DNA from 2 places in the Streptomyces sp. NPDC045026 genome. Region 1 is predicted to be linked to the other one. Evidence: riboswitches for the same ligand, from Rfam matches in the RefSeq annotation. Region 1 holds a riboswitch; the other holds the start of a gene.
The links. A riboswitch is a leader RNA that binds a small molecule or an ion and turns the genes downstream of it on or off. The one in region 1 is predicted to bind glycine.
Positions count from the first base shown of each region.

Region 2: it holds a riboswitch for glycine, as region 1 does, so the genes downstream of both, gcvT (glycine cleavage system aminomethyltransferase GcvT) here and gcvP (aminomethyl-transferring glycine dehydrogenase) in region 1, are expected to answer to the same signal.

Region 1 is NZ_JBWKIS010000028.1:8,605-15,798, forward strand. It holds gene AC07EJ_RS37350 (MerR family transcriptional regulator) at 1-235, shown strand, start outside; gene AC07EJ_RS37355 (DNA polymerase IV) at 291-1,721, shown strand; gene AC07EJ_RS37360 (PRC-barrel domain-containing protein) at 1,707-2,090, opposite strand; glycine riboswitch at 2,205-2,301, shown strand; gene gcvP (aminomethyl-transferring glycine dehydrogenase) at 2,486-5,371, shown strand; gene AC07EJ_RS37370 (DUF5999 family protein) at 5,461-5,658, opposite strand; gene AC07EJ_RS37375 (hypothetical protein) at 6,000-6,587, opposite strand; gene AC07EJ_RS37380 (glutamate-cysteine ligase family protein) at 7,079-7,194, shown strand, end outside.
Region 2 is NZ_JBWKIS010000003.1:465,344-472,537, reverse strand. It holds gene AC07EJ_RS09535 (ABC transporter permease) at 1-924, opposite strand, end outside; gene AC07EJ_RS09530 (enhanced serine sensitivity protein SseB C-terminal domain-containing protein) at 1,358-2,158, opposite strand; gene AC07EJ_RS09525 (enhanced serine sensitivity protein SseB) at 2,329-3,096, opposite strand; gene AC07EJ_RS09520 (AAA family ATPase) at 3,203-3,880, opposite strand; glycine riboswitch at 4,018-4,121, shown strand; glycine riboswitch at 4,122-4,233, shown strand; gene gcvT (glycine cleavage system aminomethyltransferase GcvT) at 4,281-5,420, shown strand; gene gcvH (glycine cleavage system protein GcvH) at 5,512-5,895, shown strand; gene glyA (serine hydroxymethyltransferase) at 5,909-7,168, shown strand.

The sequences.
Region 1 (7,194 bases):
GCGGCTGACCCTCATGAGCGACGGCGCCACGGTCTACGAGTGCAGCTCGCCGGCGGAGGTCCATGATCTGCTTCAGGGCGGTCAGGGGATCTTCGGCATCGCCGTCGGCGTGGTATGGCGGGACGTCGAGAGCGCCCTGTCGCAGCTGCACGGGGAGCGCATCGACACCGGCGAGACCCTCCTCGGGAACAACCCGGCCGACGAGCTGGCGAGACGGCGCAACCGCGCGGTGTGAGCGCGGCCGATGCGTCCGTCGGGGATTGTCAGTGCCGTAGGGCAGCATCGGACATGTGAGAACCGCGCCCACGATTCTGCATCTCGACATGGATGCCTTCTACGCCTCCGCGGAGCAGGCGTCGAAGCCGAGTCTGCGCGGGAAAGCCGTGGTCGTGGGCGGGATCGGGCCTCGTGGGGTGGTGGCCACTGCCTCGTACGAGGCCCGTGTGTTCGGGGTGCACTCCGCGATGCCGATCGGGCAGGCGCGCAGACTCGCGCCCAATGCCGCGTACCTCGTGCCGCGCTTCCGGCTGTACCGGGAGGTCAGTGAGCAGGTGATGGGGCTGCTGCGGGAGCTGTCGCCGCTGGTGGAGCCGCTGAGCCTCGACGAGGCCTTCGTCGATCTGGAGGCCGGTGAGGTGGCCTGGGACGCCGCGTCGGCGCGGCTCGTCGGTGAGCGGCTGCGGGAGGAGATCCGGGCCGTGACCGGGCTGACCGGGTCGGTGGGGATCGCGGCGTCGAAGATGCTGGCGAAGATCGCCTCCGAGGAGGCGAAGCCGGACGGTCTGGTGCTGATCGTGCCCGGCACCGAGCGCGCCATGCTCGGGCCCATGCCGGTGCGCACGCTGCCCGGCGTGGGGCCCGCGACCGGCGACCATTTGAGACGCGCCGGCATCACGACCGTCGAGGAGATCGCCGAGGCCGGCGAGGACGAGCTGGTACGGCTGCTGGGGAAGTCGCACGGGGCCTCGCTCTACGCCATGGCCCTCGCGCACGACGACCGGCCCGTGGTGGCCGAGCGGGACGCCAAGTCGGTGTCGGTCGAGGACACGTACGACGTGGACATCCATGACCGGGTGCGGGTGCGGACGGAGGTCCAGCGGCTTGCCGAGCGGTGCGTGCAGCGGCTGCGGGGGGCGGAGCGGTCCGGGCGGACCGTGGTCCTCAAGGTGCGGCGTTACGACTTCTCCACGCTGACGAGATCCGAGACCCTGCGCGGGCCCACCGACGACCCCGCCGTGGTGCGGGAGGCGGCGGCCCGGCTCCTGGAGTCCGTGGACACGACGGGTGGGGTGCGGCTGCTCGGTGTGGGGGTGACCGGTCTGGCCGACTACACGCAGGAGGACCTGTTCGCGCAGGCGCGGGCGCAGGCCGAGGCCGAGGCCGAGGCGCACGCGGCCGAGGGTGAGGGTGAGACGGAAGGGGCGGCTGGTGCGGGGGAGAAGGGGCATTCGGCCGCGGAAGAGGTCGTGGAGACCGCGGACCGGCGCTGGGTGGCCGGGCACGACGTGCGGCACGAGGAGTTCGGGCACGGGTGGGTGCAGGGCAGCGGGCTCGGGCGGGTGACGGTGCGCTTCGAGACGCCGTACTCGGAGCCGGGGCGGGTGCGGACCTTCCGCACGGACGACCCCGCTCTCGTGCCCGCGGAGCCGCTGCCGCTGGTGGAGGGCGGGGCCGGGCTCGTTCCGGCCCGGGAGGGGGATGCCGGGTCAGGTGTCGTCTGAGTTGCCGGCGATCTTGCCGAAGTCGTGGTCCTGAGGGGGCTCGGGGTCGTCCGGGGCCGTGATGTCGAGACCGTAGTGGTGGTAGAGCTGGAGCTCCTGTTCGGGGGAGAGGTGACGGCCGACCCCGAAGTCGGGGGCGTCCTTGATCAAGGAGCGTTCGAAGGGGATGCGCAGAGTGCCTTCGACCAGCTCGCTCGGCTCCAGGGGGACGAAGGCGTCCCGGCTGAACAGGCCTGTGCGTATCGCCGCCCACTCCGGGACCCCGGTCGCGTCGTCGAGGTAGACCTCGTCGACGGTCCCGATCTTGGCTCCGTTGCGGTCGAACGCCTTGCGGCCGATCAGGTTGCGCGGATCGACATCGGTCTGCACGGGGCCCTCCAGCTGCTCGCAACTCATCCGTAAGCACTACCAAAGTGCACATTGGTGACGGCGGCCACTCGAAGCCGGGGGCATTGTTGCCGCTGGTAGGCTGGCGATGGCTGCTGACCCTGTGCGGGAGAGTCCTCCGGTATGACACCGGAGGCGCCGAAGGAGCAACTCCTCCCCGGAATCTCTCAGGCCCCTGTACCGCACGGACGAGGTCACTCTGGAAAGCAGGGCGGGCGTTCAGGCCTCCGCCCTCACCGACGGTGAAAGTCGGCATGCCCTTCGTGATGTGGGGCGCGCCGGTGAAGCTCTCAGGTTGAGATGACAGAGGGGGAGGCCGTTCGGGCACCCGCGCCGTGGTGCCCCTCGCAGGTCGCAATGACCAGGAGGCCTCCGCAATGACCGCCAACCGTATTCCGCTCTCCCAGCTGGAGCAGGGAATCCCCTTCGAGCAGCGCCATATCGGTCCGGATGAAGCAGCGCAGGCCAAGATGCTCGCGCAGGTCGGGTACGGCTCGCTCGACGAGCTGACGGCGGCCGCGGTGCCGGACGTGATCAAGAGCGCCGAGGCACTCGATCTTCCCGGGGCCCGCACCGAGGCAGAGGTGCTCGCCGAACTTCGCTCGCTCGCGGACCGCAACCAGGTCCTCGACTCGATGGTCGGACTCGGCTACTACGGCACCTTCACGCCGCCCGTCATCCTGCGCAACGTCATGGAGAACCCGGCCTGGTACACGGCGTACACGCCCTACCAGCCGGAGATCTCGCAGGGCCGGCTCGAGGCGCTGCTCAACTTCCAGACGATGGTCGCCGAGCTGACGGGTCTGCCGACCTCGGGAGCCTCGCTGCTCGACGAGGGCACGGCCGCCGCCGAGGCCATGGCGCTGTCCCGGCGCATCGGCAAGGTCAAGAACGGCGCCTTCGTGGTCGATGCGGACGCGCTGCCGCAGACCATCGCCGTGATCCAGACGCGTGCCGAGCCGACCGGTGTCGAGGTCGTCGTCGCGGACCTGTCCGACGGCATCCCGGCCGAGGTCGCCGAGCGCGGCGTCGTCGGCGTCCTGATCCAGTACCCGGGCGCCTCGGGTGCCGTGCGCGACATCAAGCCGGTCATAGAGCAGGCCCACGAGCTGGGCGCCGTCGTCACGGTCGCCGCCGACCTGCTCGCCCTCACGCTGCTGACCTCGCCCGGTGAGCTCGGCGCCGACATCGCCGTCGGTACGACGCAGCGCTTCGGTGTCCCGATGGGCTTCGGCGGTCCGCACGCCGGCTACATGGCCGTCCGCGAGAAGTTCGCCCGCAGCCTGCCCGGCCGCCTCGTGGGCGTCTCCGTCGACGCCGACGGCAACAAGGCGTACCGCCTCGCCCTGCAGACCCGTGAGCAGCACATCCGGCGCGAGAAGGCCACCAGCAACATCTGTACCGCTCAGGTGCTGCTCGCCGTCATGGCCGGCATGTACGCCGTCTACCACGGGCCCGACGGCCTCAAGGGCATCGCGCGGCGCACGCACCGGTACGCGACGCTGCTCGCCGAGGGACTCAAGGCCGGCGGGGTCGAGGTCGTGCACGGCGCGTACTTCGACACCGTGACCGTGAAGGCCGCGGGCCGGGCCGCCCAGATCGTGGGCGCCGCGCGTGAAGGGGGCGTCAACCTCCACCTCGTGGACGCCGACCACGTGTCCATCTCGTGTGACGAGACCACGACGCGTACCCAACTGGGTGCCGTCTGGACCGCGTTCGGTGTCGACGCCGATGTCGAGGCGCTCGACGCCTCGGCCGAGGACACGCTGCCTGCGGGCCTTCTGCGGGGCGACGACTACCTGACGCACTCCGTGTTCCACGCGCACCGCTCCGAGACCTCGATGCTGCGCTACCTGCGCAAGCTGGCCGACCGTGACTACGCGCTCGACCGCGGCATGATCCCGCTGGGCTCCTGCACGATGAAGCTCAACGCGACGACGGAGATGGAGCCGGTCACCTGGCCCGAGTTCGGCCAGCTGCACCCCTTCGCGCCCGCCGAGCAGGCGCAGGGCTACCTCACGCTCATCCGTGAGCTGGAGGAGCGCCTCGCGGAGGTCACCGGCTACGACAACGTGTCGCTCCAGCCGAACGCCGGTTCGCAGGGCGAGCTGGCCGGTCTGCTCGCCGTCCGCGGCTACCACCGCGCCAACGGCGACGACCAGCGCACCGTCTGCCTCATCCCGTCGTCCGCGCACGGCACGAACGCCGCGAGCGCCGTGATGGCCGGCATGAAGGTGGTCGTCGTGAAGACGGCCGACGACGGCGAGATCGATGTCGTGGACCTGCGCGCCAAGATCGAGCAGTACGCCGACGAGCTCTCCGTCCTGATGATCACCTACCCGTCGACGCACGGCGTGTTCGAGGAGCACGTCGCCGACATCTGCGCGCAGGTGCACGACGCCGGCGGTCAGGTCTATGTCGACGGCGCCAACCTGAACGCCCTGGTGGGCCTCGCCAAGCCGGGCCACTTCGGCGGCGACGTCTCGCACCTCAACCTGCACAAGACGTTCTGCATCCCGCACGGCGGCGGCGGTCCGGGCGTCGGCCCGGTCGGTGTCCGCGCGCACCTCGCGCCGTACCTGCCCAACCACCCGATGCAGCCCGCCGCCGGTCCCGAGACCGGCGTCGGTCCGATCTCCGCGGCGCCGTGGGGCTCCGCGGGCATCCTGCCGATCTCTTGGGCGTACGTGCGTCTCATGGGCGGCGAGGGTCTCAAGCGGGCCACGCAGGTCGCGGTGCTCAGCGCCAACTACATCGCCAAGCGTCTCGAGGCGCACTTCCCGGTGCTGTACACGGGCCCCGGCGGCCTCGTCGCGCACGAGTGCATCATCGATCTGCGTCCGATCTCGAAGGCGACCGGAGTCAGCGTCGACGACATCGCCAAGCGCCTCATCGACTACGGGTTCCACGCCCCGACCATGTCGTTCCCGGTGGCCGGAACGCTGATGATCGAGCCGACCGAGAGCGAGGACCTGACCGAGCTGGACCGGTTCTGCGAGGCGATGATCGCCATTCGCGGGGAGATCGAGAAGGTCGGTTCGGGCCGGTGGCCCGCCGAGGACAACCCGCTGCGCAACGCCCCGCACACCGCGGCCGCGCTCGGCGGCGAGTGGGAGCACGCGTACAGCCGCGAGGAGGCCGTCTTCCCCGCCGGTGTCGTGGCCGCCGACAAGTACTGGCCGCCGGTGCGCCGCATCGACCAGGCGTACGGCGACCGGAATCTCGTCTGCTCGTGCCCGCCCATGGACGCGTACGAGAACTGATACACACGCTGACATGCGTCAGGGCCGGTTCCGGGTTTTCCCGGGGCCGGCCCTTTCGTACTGGGGACGCCGTCGGCGTCCGGATCCGCTCAGGCCGCGGTCACGACGTGCACCGGGCGGTGCGGAGCGATGATCTGGCCGTTGGGCAGCAGCTCACCGGTGTCCTCGAAGAGCAGGACGCCGTTGCAGAGCAGACTCCAGCCCTGTTCGGGGTGGTGGGCCACAGGGAGTGCGGCCTCCCGGTCGGCGGAGTCTGCGGACGGGCACGGTGGCTGGTGCTGGCACATGGATGGGATCTTTCCCTGTGGAGTGATGTCGGTGATGGGTGCGATGTCGGTGTCTGTCCTGCGGCTCGAAGCGTTGTTCATGGCCGCCCCCCGTTTGTCGGTCGGTCCGGAACCCAGTGTTGCCCCACGGGCGAGAATCCGCAGGTATTTCGTCGCAGCGGTCCTCACTGGATGAGGACGCGTCACCCGTGCGGACGGTTCACCCCAACTGCACTGTCCCTTCGGGTGGTTCGGGGTGGCCTGACCGGGCTAGTCCGGACGGGCGGGCGAGGGCAGGGCTGCGCCCCGCGACCGGTCGGCATCGGCAGCGGGGCGCGGGCGCGTCAGGCGGCCCGGTCGCGTCAGGCGGGTGAGCCCAGGAGTGGCGCTGGGGTCAGTCGATGGGTGAGGACGGGCAGCAGTTCGGCGACCCGGTGCGGGCGGTGGGCGGCGATGCCGGGCGGCGCGGGCGCGAGCGGGACCAGGAGGTCGCTGGCCGCCGGATGTCCCGTGGAGGCGTCGGCGTTGCAGTCCCCGTGCAGCCACAGGGTGAGCATGTACAGCTCCGGGACCGAGAGCAGGCGCGGCTGGTAGGCCGCGGGCAGGGACTCGGCCTGACGCAGCGCGCGTTCGGTGGCCGCGACGTACGGGCCCTCGAAGAAGTGCGAGAACGCCCAGCCGTCGGCGGTCAGGATCGTGTCGGCGGCGGCGACCGCCCGCTCTCCGCAGCGGATCAGGAAGCGCCAGCCGGCGAGCCGGGTGGGTGAGGGGCCCGCGCTGCCCGTGACCCGGTCCAGTACGTGGACGGGCAACGGGAGTTCGGGGCTCGCCGGTCCTTGGGCGGAGCGCAGGGAAGGGGTGCGGGCCTCGCGGACTGCGGTGGGGGAACCGAGGGCCGTGAGGACGGTGCGCAGGGCGGGCGCGGGAGCCGGAGGGACATGCAGCGGCATGGTGGGTCGCCTCTCATTCGACAGGCACGGTGGATCGAGGGCGTGGCGGGACGAGCGGACGGCGCTGTCTGCTGACCGGGCCAGAGGGGGCGGGGGCAGGTACCGCGAGCGCCAACTCTCTGCCTCGTTCGCGGAGTTTATACGACGCGTGTTCACGCAGTGTTTCGGCTAGCCGTCTCGAAAATACTCGGCAAGGCGTTATTCGGTCATCGAAATGAGGGGAATCTCCCGATTTTAATCGGGGCTGGATCCGTGACCTCGTAATCTTCACGGCGAGCGGACGGCTGATTCTCGTCGGTGTTTATCACCAGGCTAGGTGGAACCTAGTCTTCGACATGCCGCATGCCTCGTGAATGTGCCCCGTGACAACTGCTGCGAGCCTACTCGCCGACGGCGGGGAGCGGGGCGTTATCGATCACATTGCCTGGGCATCATCCACCGAGACACGGCGGCCGGACGGCCGGGCCATCCAAGCGAGGAGGGACGCTTCCATGGGGGAGAAGGTCGTGGCGGGCGCGTTCGACCTGTCCGATCGACGGCACTACCGCAGGAAGTTGCAGCAGTGTCTGGTGGGGCTCGCGAGGCTCCTGGAGGAGCAGCGGTTCGA
Region 2 (7,194 bases), on a different contig from region 1:
GGCGAGACCCGGAACGATCATGTATTGCGGATCGACCTGGAAGTAGTCGACGGCGTCCTTGAGCATGCCGCCCCAGGAGGCCTGCGGCGGCTGGATGCCCACGCCCAGGAAGCTGAGCGACGCCTCGAAGATGATGTTCGTCGGGATCAGCAGCGTCGAGTAGACGATGATCGGGCCGACCAGGTTGGGCATCAGTTCCCGGAACAGGATGTACGGGCCGCGTGCCCCCATTCCGCGGGACGCGTCCACGAACTCCCGCTCGCGCAGCGCCAGTGTCTGGCCGCGCACGATCCGGCCCAGATACGGCCAGTTGAAGAATCCGATCACGAAGATCAGCACGCAGATGTGCAGCGGAAGCCCGTTCAGGCCGAACGCGCCGCCCTGCAGGGTCGCGGAGATCGAGATCGCGAACAGCAGCAGCGGGAACGCCAGGAACGTGTCCATCAAGCGGCTGATGATCGAGTCGACCCGGCCGCCGTAGTACCCGGCGACGACACCGAGGACCGCCCCGATCACGTTCGACAGGACGGTCGCGCCGAAGGCGACGACGAGGGAGACCCACGAGCCTTCGAGGATGCGCGCGAGGATGTCGCGGCCGAACTTCGGTTCCACACCGAGGGGATGGTCACCGCTCATACCGCCCAGTCCGCCCTTGGGGAGCGAGGAGGTGGGGTCGATGAGGTCCTGGTGGAACGTGTTCGGGTCGAGGCCGAAGAGGTGCTGCAGGGGGCGCGCGCAGGCGGCGATGAGGATGAGCAGAATGACGATGACGCCGCCGGCGACGGCGACTTTGTCCTTCTTGAAGCGGTTCCAGGCGATACGCCCGAGGGAACGCCCCTCGATCTGCTGCCCCTTGGTGCCGGCGAGCACAGCCTCGGGCTGCACCTCGGCCTGGGCCCCAGTGGTCTCGATCGGTGCGGTCACGGTGTGGTTGACCCCTCTCGGCCGACTGTGGCCGGCCCACGCCCGCCGCGGTAGCGGCTTGATCTTGTCTCGCGCGCTGGACAGTCCGGAGGCATGGCCCCGCAGTTGACCGTTCAGCTCGTACACAGAGTCGAAACCCCGTGTCTGCAGGGAGTCTTCAATGCGCTTGCGACCAGCCGCCAGACTTCCCCGTGAAAGGTTGCGCAACCGTGATGAGGCGGCAGGCGTGCATTATGCGGACGCGGGAACCGGCTGAGCGGACAATTCACGCCGACCCGGCAGAGCCGCGTCGGGTCCGGAATACGACACGGTGACCGATGTGGCGAGAATGCCCGGGTGCTGCGCCGACTCACCCTAAAACGGGGCGGAATGGGGCCGGGTCAACCCGGATGTCTCCGGCGGCAGTTGGAGCGAGGGCCCGCGGTGAACGGTTTCAGTACGTCCCGTGCGGCGGCGGGTACCCGTACCCCGCGGCGGGGGCGGGCGCGGCCGGGGCCGCGTGGGCCTCGCGGTCGTAGAACGGGCGGGCGTTGGCGCGCAGCCACATGGCGACGGGGTCGTGCTCGTCGGACATCGCGACCGTGGAGACGGGCAGTCCCTCGGGCACGGCGACGACCGACTGCTGCATCATCGCGCGCACCGCGTCCACGGACACCGGCGACGTGTCGTACACATCGAGGCCGATCGCCAGATAGGGCGCACCGAGCGTGGGCTGGACCCAGGCGCGGCGCAGCGAGCGGATCGCGGTGGTGCGGTGCGCGTTCTGCGTGAGCAGGGCGTAGAACTGCGGGATCTCGATGGCGGGGTCGCTCAGGCGCAGGGGCCCGGCGGGCTGACGGTCGAGGCCGCCCGCGATCCGGCGCAGGTCGAGCCACGGGATGCCGACGCCGCCGCCGGGCGCGTGCGGGTTGAGCCAGAGGCCGTAGTGGTCGGGGTAGAGCGTGCGGGCCGCGTCGACACCGCCGACGACCTCGTAGGCGCGGCTCCAGCCGGAGGCGGACAGCTCCTGGGCGGAGGTGACACAGGGGGCGTACGAGAAGCCCTCGACCTCCATGTTCCCGTACTGCGCGTCGGGGGATCCGGCCTGGCCGTGCCAGAGCAGCATCCACACCTGGCCGGTGCCCGCGTCCGCGAGCGCGTTGAGCAGCGCCTCGTAGGCGTCGTAACGCCCCGGCGTCACCTGGCGCAGCATGTGCTCGACCTGACCGGCCGCGGCCGTGCCCGACGCACTCACCCGTAACCGCCCCTTCGTGACGTACCCGACGATTTCGACCCGCTCCCCGCGGCGGGACCGCCCAGACAGGTCATGAAACCAGCTTAAGCGGCGATCCTGACACCGACTTGACGTACGCGCGGTCGACCGCATTCCCGTGCCGTCCCCGAACGGGGACCGGCGCCGGGCTTTCAGTGACCCTGCGTGTAGAACGGCCGCAGCGTGGCGCGCATCCAGTCACCGACCGGGTCCTGGGTGATGTCGAGCAGGACGAGGTTCACCGGCCAGGGCGCCGGGGCCCGGCCGAGGGCGCGGCCCAGGGCGTCCATGGGCAGGTTGCGCGCGGGACCCTCCCACTGCGACACCTCGACGCCGACGAAGAGGAGCGGGTCGCCGCCCTCGACGCTGGCGAGGCAGCGGCGGGCGGTGAGCACGACGCCTGCCGCCTCGAACTCCTCGCGCACGGCGGCCAGGAAGTCGACCGGGTCCTCCTGCCAGTCGGGCTCGTAGAGGCTGACCCGGCCGCCCGCGGCGGGCCCGTCCAGCGGCGTACGCCCCGACTTGCACAACTCGGCGACGGCGGGCGGGGGGAGCGGGATGCCGACGGCGCCGTCCGGGTTCACCGCGATCCCGACCTGCGGGGGCAGCCCGCGCGCGAACTCGACGGCCGGCGCGACCGTGCAGCCCATCCGGTCGCCGACGACCGCGAGGAACTGCTCCTCCGAGCTGAAGACGGGCACATAGGCCTGGCCCTCGATCTCCAGCGTCGGCAGGTCGAGGTTCGGGCTGCCGGGCCCGCCGCCCTGGGGCAGCGGTATCCACACCTGGCTGCGCCCGAGGACCTCGACGATCCGTCCGCCCGCCGAGCCGACCCCGAGGGAGGCGGCGAGCACCTCCTCCAGCTCGTTGGCCGGCCACCCGCCGTACGGGTGTGCGTGAGCCTGCGCCGGAATGTCCATGTGCCTACCACCCGCTCTGGAACCGCTCTGTCTGCGGCCGAACCCTAGCGCGTACAAGTGACACGGCACCCTCCGCATCCACCTGCGCACAGAGGGTCACGGTCGCTCAACTCCCCTCGAACCCGATCCCGTTCAGCACATCCGTCGCGTCCCGGTCGAGCAGCACGGCGGACGCGCAGCCCCACGGCAGGTCACCGCGCTCGGCCGACTGCACCAGGACCGCGACCGCGCGGCGGTGCCGGGCGAACGCGTAGCGCGAGACCCCGCGGCCGCGGTCCCGCTGGCCCGCGAGCGCCGTGTCCGCGTCGACGTCGAGCAGCATCAGGTGCAGATCCGCGCCGCGCCGCCCGGCCTCCCTGGCCAGCCAGCGCCGCACCCAGGCCTGCGTGCCGCAGTCGTGCAGGACGACGCTGCCACCCGAGCGCAGGGCCCGCCGCAGCCCGACGAAGTGCGCGAGCCGTACGAGCGGGCGGTACACGGCGTACGGGAGCAGCCGTGGCAGCCGGGCCGCCCAGCGGTCGCGGGTGTCCTGCGAGTCGATACGCACGGCTCCCCCGCCGCCGACCACGCGGCTCATCAGCGTGGACTTGCCGCTGCCCGGGAGCCCCGAGACCACGATCAGGTCACCCCGCGCGAAGCCGAGACGGCGCGGGGTACGCCCGCGCCTGCCGCGCAGATCCCTGACGACGGGACCGCGCCCTGCCAACGGCCCGGGGCGGGACACCGCCCGTTGCGCGACCCCTGTCGCCGCGTACGCACCCGCCACTGCCTTGTGCACCGTGATCGTCCTCCCCGCTCCGGTCACGCCACCCTTGCCCGCCAAGTGTAAAGAGACGGTAATGCCGTACAAGTGGTTTCCCCGTACGGTCGGCATGCAATGATGTGCGCGCCAAGAGCACGACCAACTGCATACCGGCCGCTTGAATCCGCGCGGGAGAGCTCCCCGGACGCCTACGCGTCCCCGGGGGCGCCGAAGGAGCAAGTTCCTCCCTTGAATCTCTCAGGCCCCGTACCGCGCGGGCGAGGCATATCTGAAAAGCGGGCGGCCCTCGGCCGCTCCACCCAAGGTGCAAGCCGCGACCACCCGTACGTGTGGCGCCGGCGAACCTCTCAGGTTCCGATGACAGATGGGGAGGAAGACCATCGCCCTCGTCTGTCATGCCTGGGATCCTGGAGCACCACTCATGAGCAACGTCCCCCGTAAGACCGCCCTCGACGCCCTGCACCGCTCGCTGGGCGCGAAGATGACCGACTTCGCCGGCTGGGACATGCCGCTGCGGTACGGCAGCGAGCGCGACGAGCACCTCGCGGTCCGCACCAAGGCGGGCCTCTTCGACCTCTCACACATGGGCGAGATCACCGTCACCGGGCCGCAGGCCGTCGACCTCCTGGACTACGCCCTCGTCGGGAACATGTCCACGATCGGCCCCGGCCGCGCCCGCTACACCATGATCTGCCAGGAGGACGGCGGGATCGTCGACGACCTGATCGTCTACCGCCTGGGCGAGCACGACGCCGGTCTTCCTGAATACATGGTCGTCGCCAACGCGGGCAACGCGCAGATCGTCCTCGACGCGATCACCGAGCGCGCCGCCGGCTTCGACGCCGAGGTCCGTGACGACCGCGACGCCTACGCGCTGATCGCCGTCCAGGGCCCCGAGTCCCCCGGCATCCTGAAGTCCCTCACGGACGCCGACCTGGACGGCCTCAAGTACTACGCGGGCCTGCCCGGCACCGTCGCCGGCGTCCCGGCCCTCATCGCCCGCACCGGCTACACCGGCGAGGACGGCTTCGAGCTGTTCGTCGCCCCGGAGCACGCCGAGAAGCTGTGGCAGGCGCTGACCGACGCGGGCGCGCCGGTGGGCCTCGTCCCCGCCGGCCTCTCCTGCCGTGACACGCTCCGCCTGGAGGCGGGCATGCCGCTGTACGGGCACGAGCTGACGACGGCGCTGACCCCGTTCGACGCCGGTCTCGGCCGCGTCGTGAAGTTCGAGAAGACGGGCAACGAGGGCCGCTTCGTGGGCCGCGAGGCGCTCGAGGCCGCGGCCCTGCGCGCCGAGACCGCTCCGCCGCGCAAGCTCGTCGGTCTGATCGCCGAGGGCCGCCGGGTGCCGCGCGCCGGGATGTCCGTGGTCGCCGACGGCCAGGTGATCGGCGAGGTCACCTCCGGCGCCCCCTCCCCCACGCTCGGCAAGCCGATCGCCATCGCCTACGTGGACGCGGCACACGCCGCCCCGGGCACGGAGGGCGTCGGCGTGGACATCCGCGGCGCCCACGAGCCGTACGAGGTCGTGGCGCTGCCGTTCTACAAGCGCCAGAAGTAGCCCGACCGTCCTCACAGGGGGCGCCGGAAGTAACCCAGCGCACACCCCTCTCGTTCCGCAGCACCCACCCGCGTACAGGAGAATTCAGATCATGAGCAACCCCCAGCAGCTGCGCTACAGCAAGGAGCACGAGTGGCTGTCGGGCGCCGAGGACGGCGTCTCGACGGTCGGCATCACCGAGTTCGCGGCCAACGCGCTCGGCGATGTCGTCTACGCCCAGCTCCCCGAGGTCGGTGACACGGTGACCGCGGGCGAGACCTGCGGCGAGCTCGAGTCGACCAAGTCCGTCAGCGACCTGTACTCCCCGGTCACCGGCGAGGTCGTCGAGGCGAACCAGGACGTCGTGGAGGACCCGTCGCTGGTGAACTCCGCCCCGTTCGAGGGCGGCTGGCTGTTCAAGGTCCGCATCTCGGAAGAGCCGAAGGACCTGCTCTCCGCGGACGAGTACGACGCGTTCTCCGGCTCCGGCAACTAGGGACACCACGACCATGTCGCTCATGAACACCCCCCTGCACGAGCTCGACCCGGACGTCGCCGCCGCGGTCGACGCCGAGCTGCTCCGTCAGCAGTCGACGCTGGAAATGATCGCGTCGGAGAACTTCGCCCCGGTCGCCGTCATGGAGGCCCAGGGCTCGGTCCTGACCAACAAGTACGCCGAGGGCTACCCCGGCCGCCGCTACTACGGCGGCTGCGAGCACGTCGACGTCACCGAGCAGATCGCCATCGACCGGGTGAAGGACCTCTTCGGCGCCGAGTACGCCAACGTCCAGCCCCACTCCGGCGCCTCCGCCAACCAGGCCGCCCTCTTCGCGCTCGCCAAGCCCGGCGACACGATCCTGGGCCTGGACCTCGCCCACGGCGGCCACCTCACCCACGGCATGCGCCTGAACTTCTCCGGCAAGCAGTTCGACGTGGTCGCGTACCACGTCGACGAGGCCGGCCTGGTCGACATGGCCGAGGTCGAGCGCCTCGCCAAGGAGCACCGCCCCAAGGTGATCATCGCGGGCTGGTCCGCCTACCCGCGCCAGCTCGACTTCGCCGCGTTCCGCCGCATCGCGGACGAGACCGGCGCCTACCTGTGGGTCGACATGGCCCACTTCGCCGGCCTCGTCGCGGCCGGGCTGCACCCCAACCCGGTCGAGTACGCGGACGTGGTCACCTCCACCACGCACAAGACGCTCGGCGGGCCGCGCGGCGGGATCATCCTCGCGAAGAAGGACTTCGCGAAGAAGCTGAACTCGTCCGTCTTCCCCGGCTTCCAGGGCGGCCCCCTGGAGCACGTGATCGCCGCCAAGGCCGTCTCCTTCAAGGTCGCCGCGAGCGAGGACTTCAAGGAGCGCCAGCAGCGCACCATCGAGGGCGCCCAGATCCTCGCCGCCCGCCTGACCTCGGACGACGCCCGCGCCACCGGCGTGAACGTGCTGTCCGGCGGCACCGACGTGCACCTGGTCCTGGTCGACCTGCGCGAGTCCGAGCTGGACGGCCAGCAGGCCGAGGACCGCCTCCACGAGGTCGGCATCACCGTCAACCGCAACGCGGTCCCCAACGACCCGCGTCCCCCGATGGTCACCTCGGGCCTGCGGATCGGCACCCCGGCCCTGGCCACCCGCGGCTTCCAGGCCGAGGACTTCACCGAGGTCGCCGACATCATCGCCGAGGCCCTCAAGCCGGAGTACGACGCGGATTCCCTCAAGACCCGCGTCACCGCCCTCGCCGACAAATACCCCCTGTACCCCGGCCTGAAGTAGTTTCGTACGCATTTGTACGTATGAAA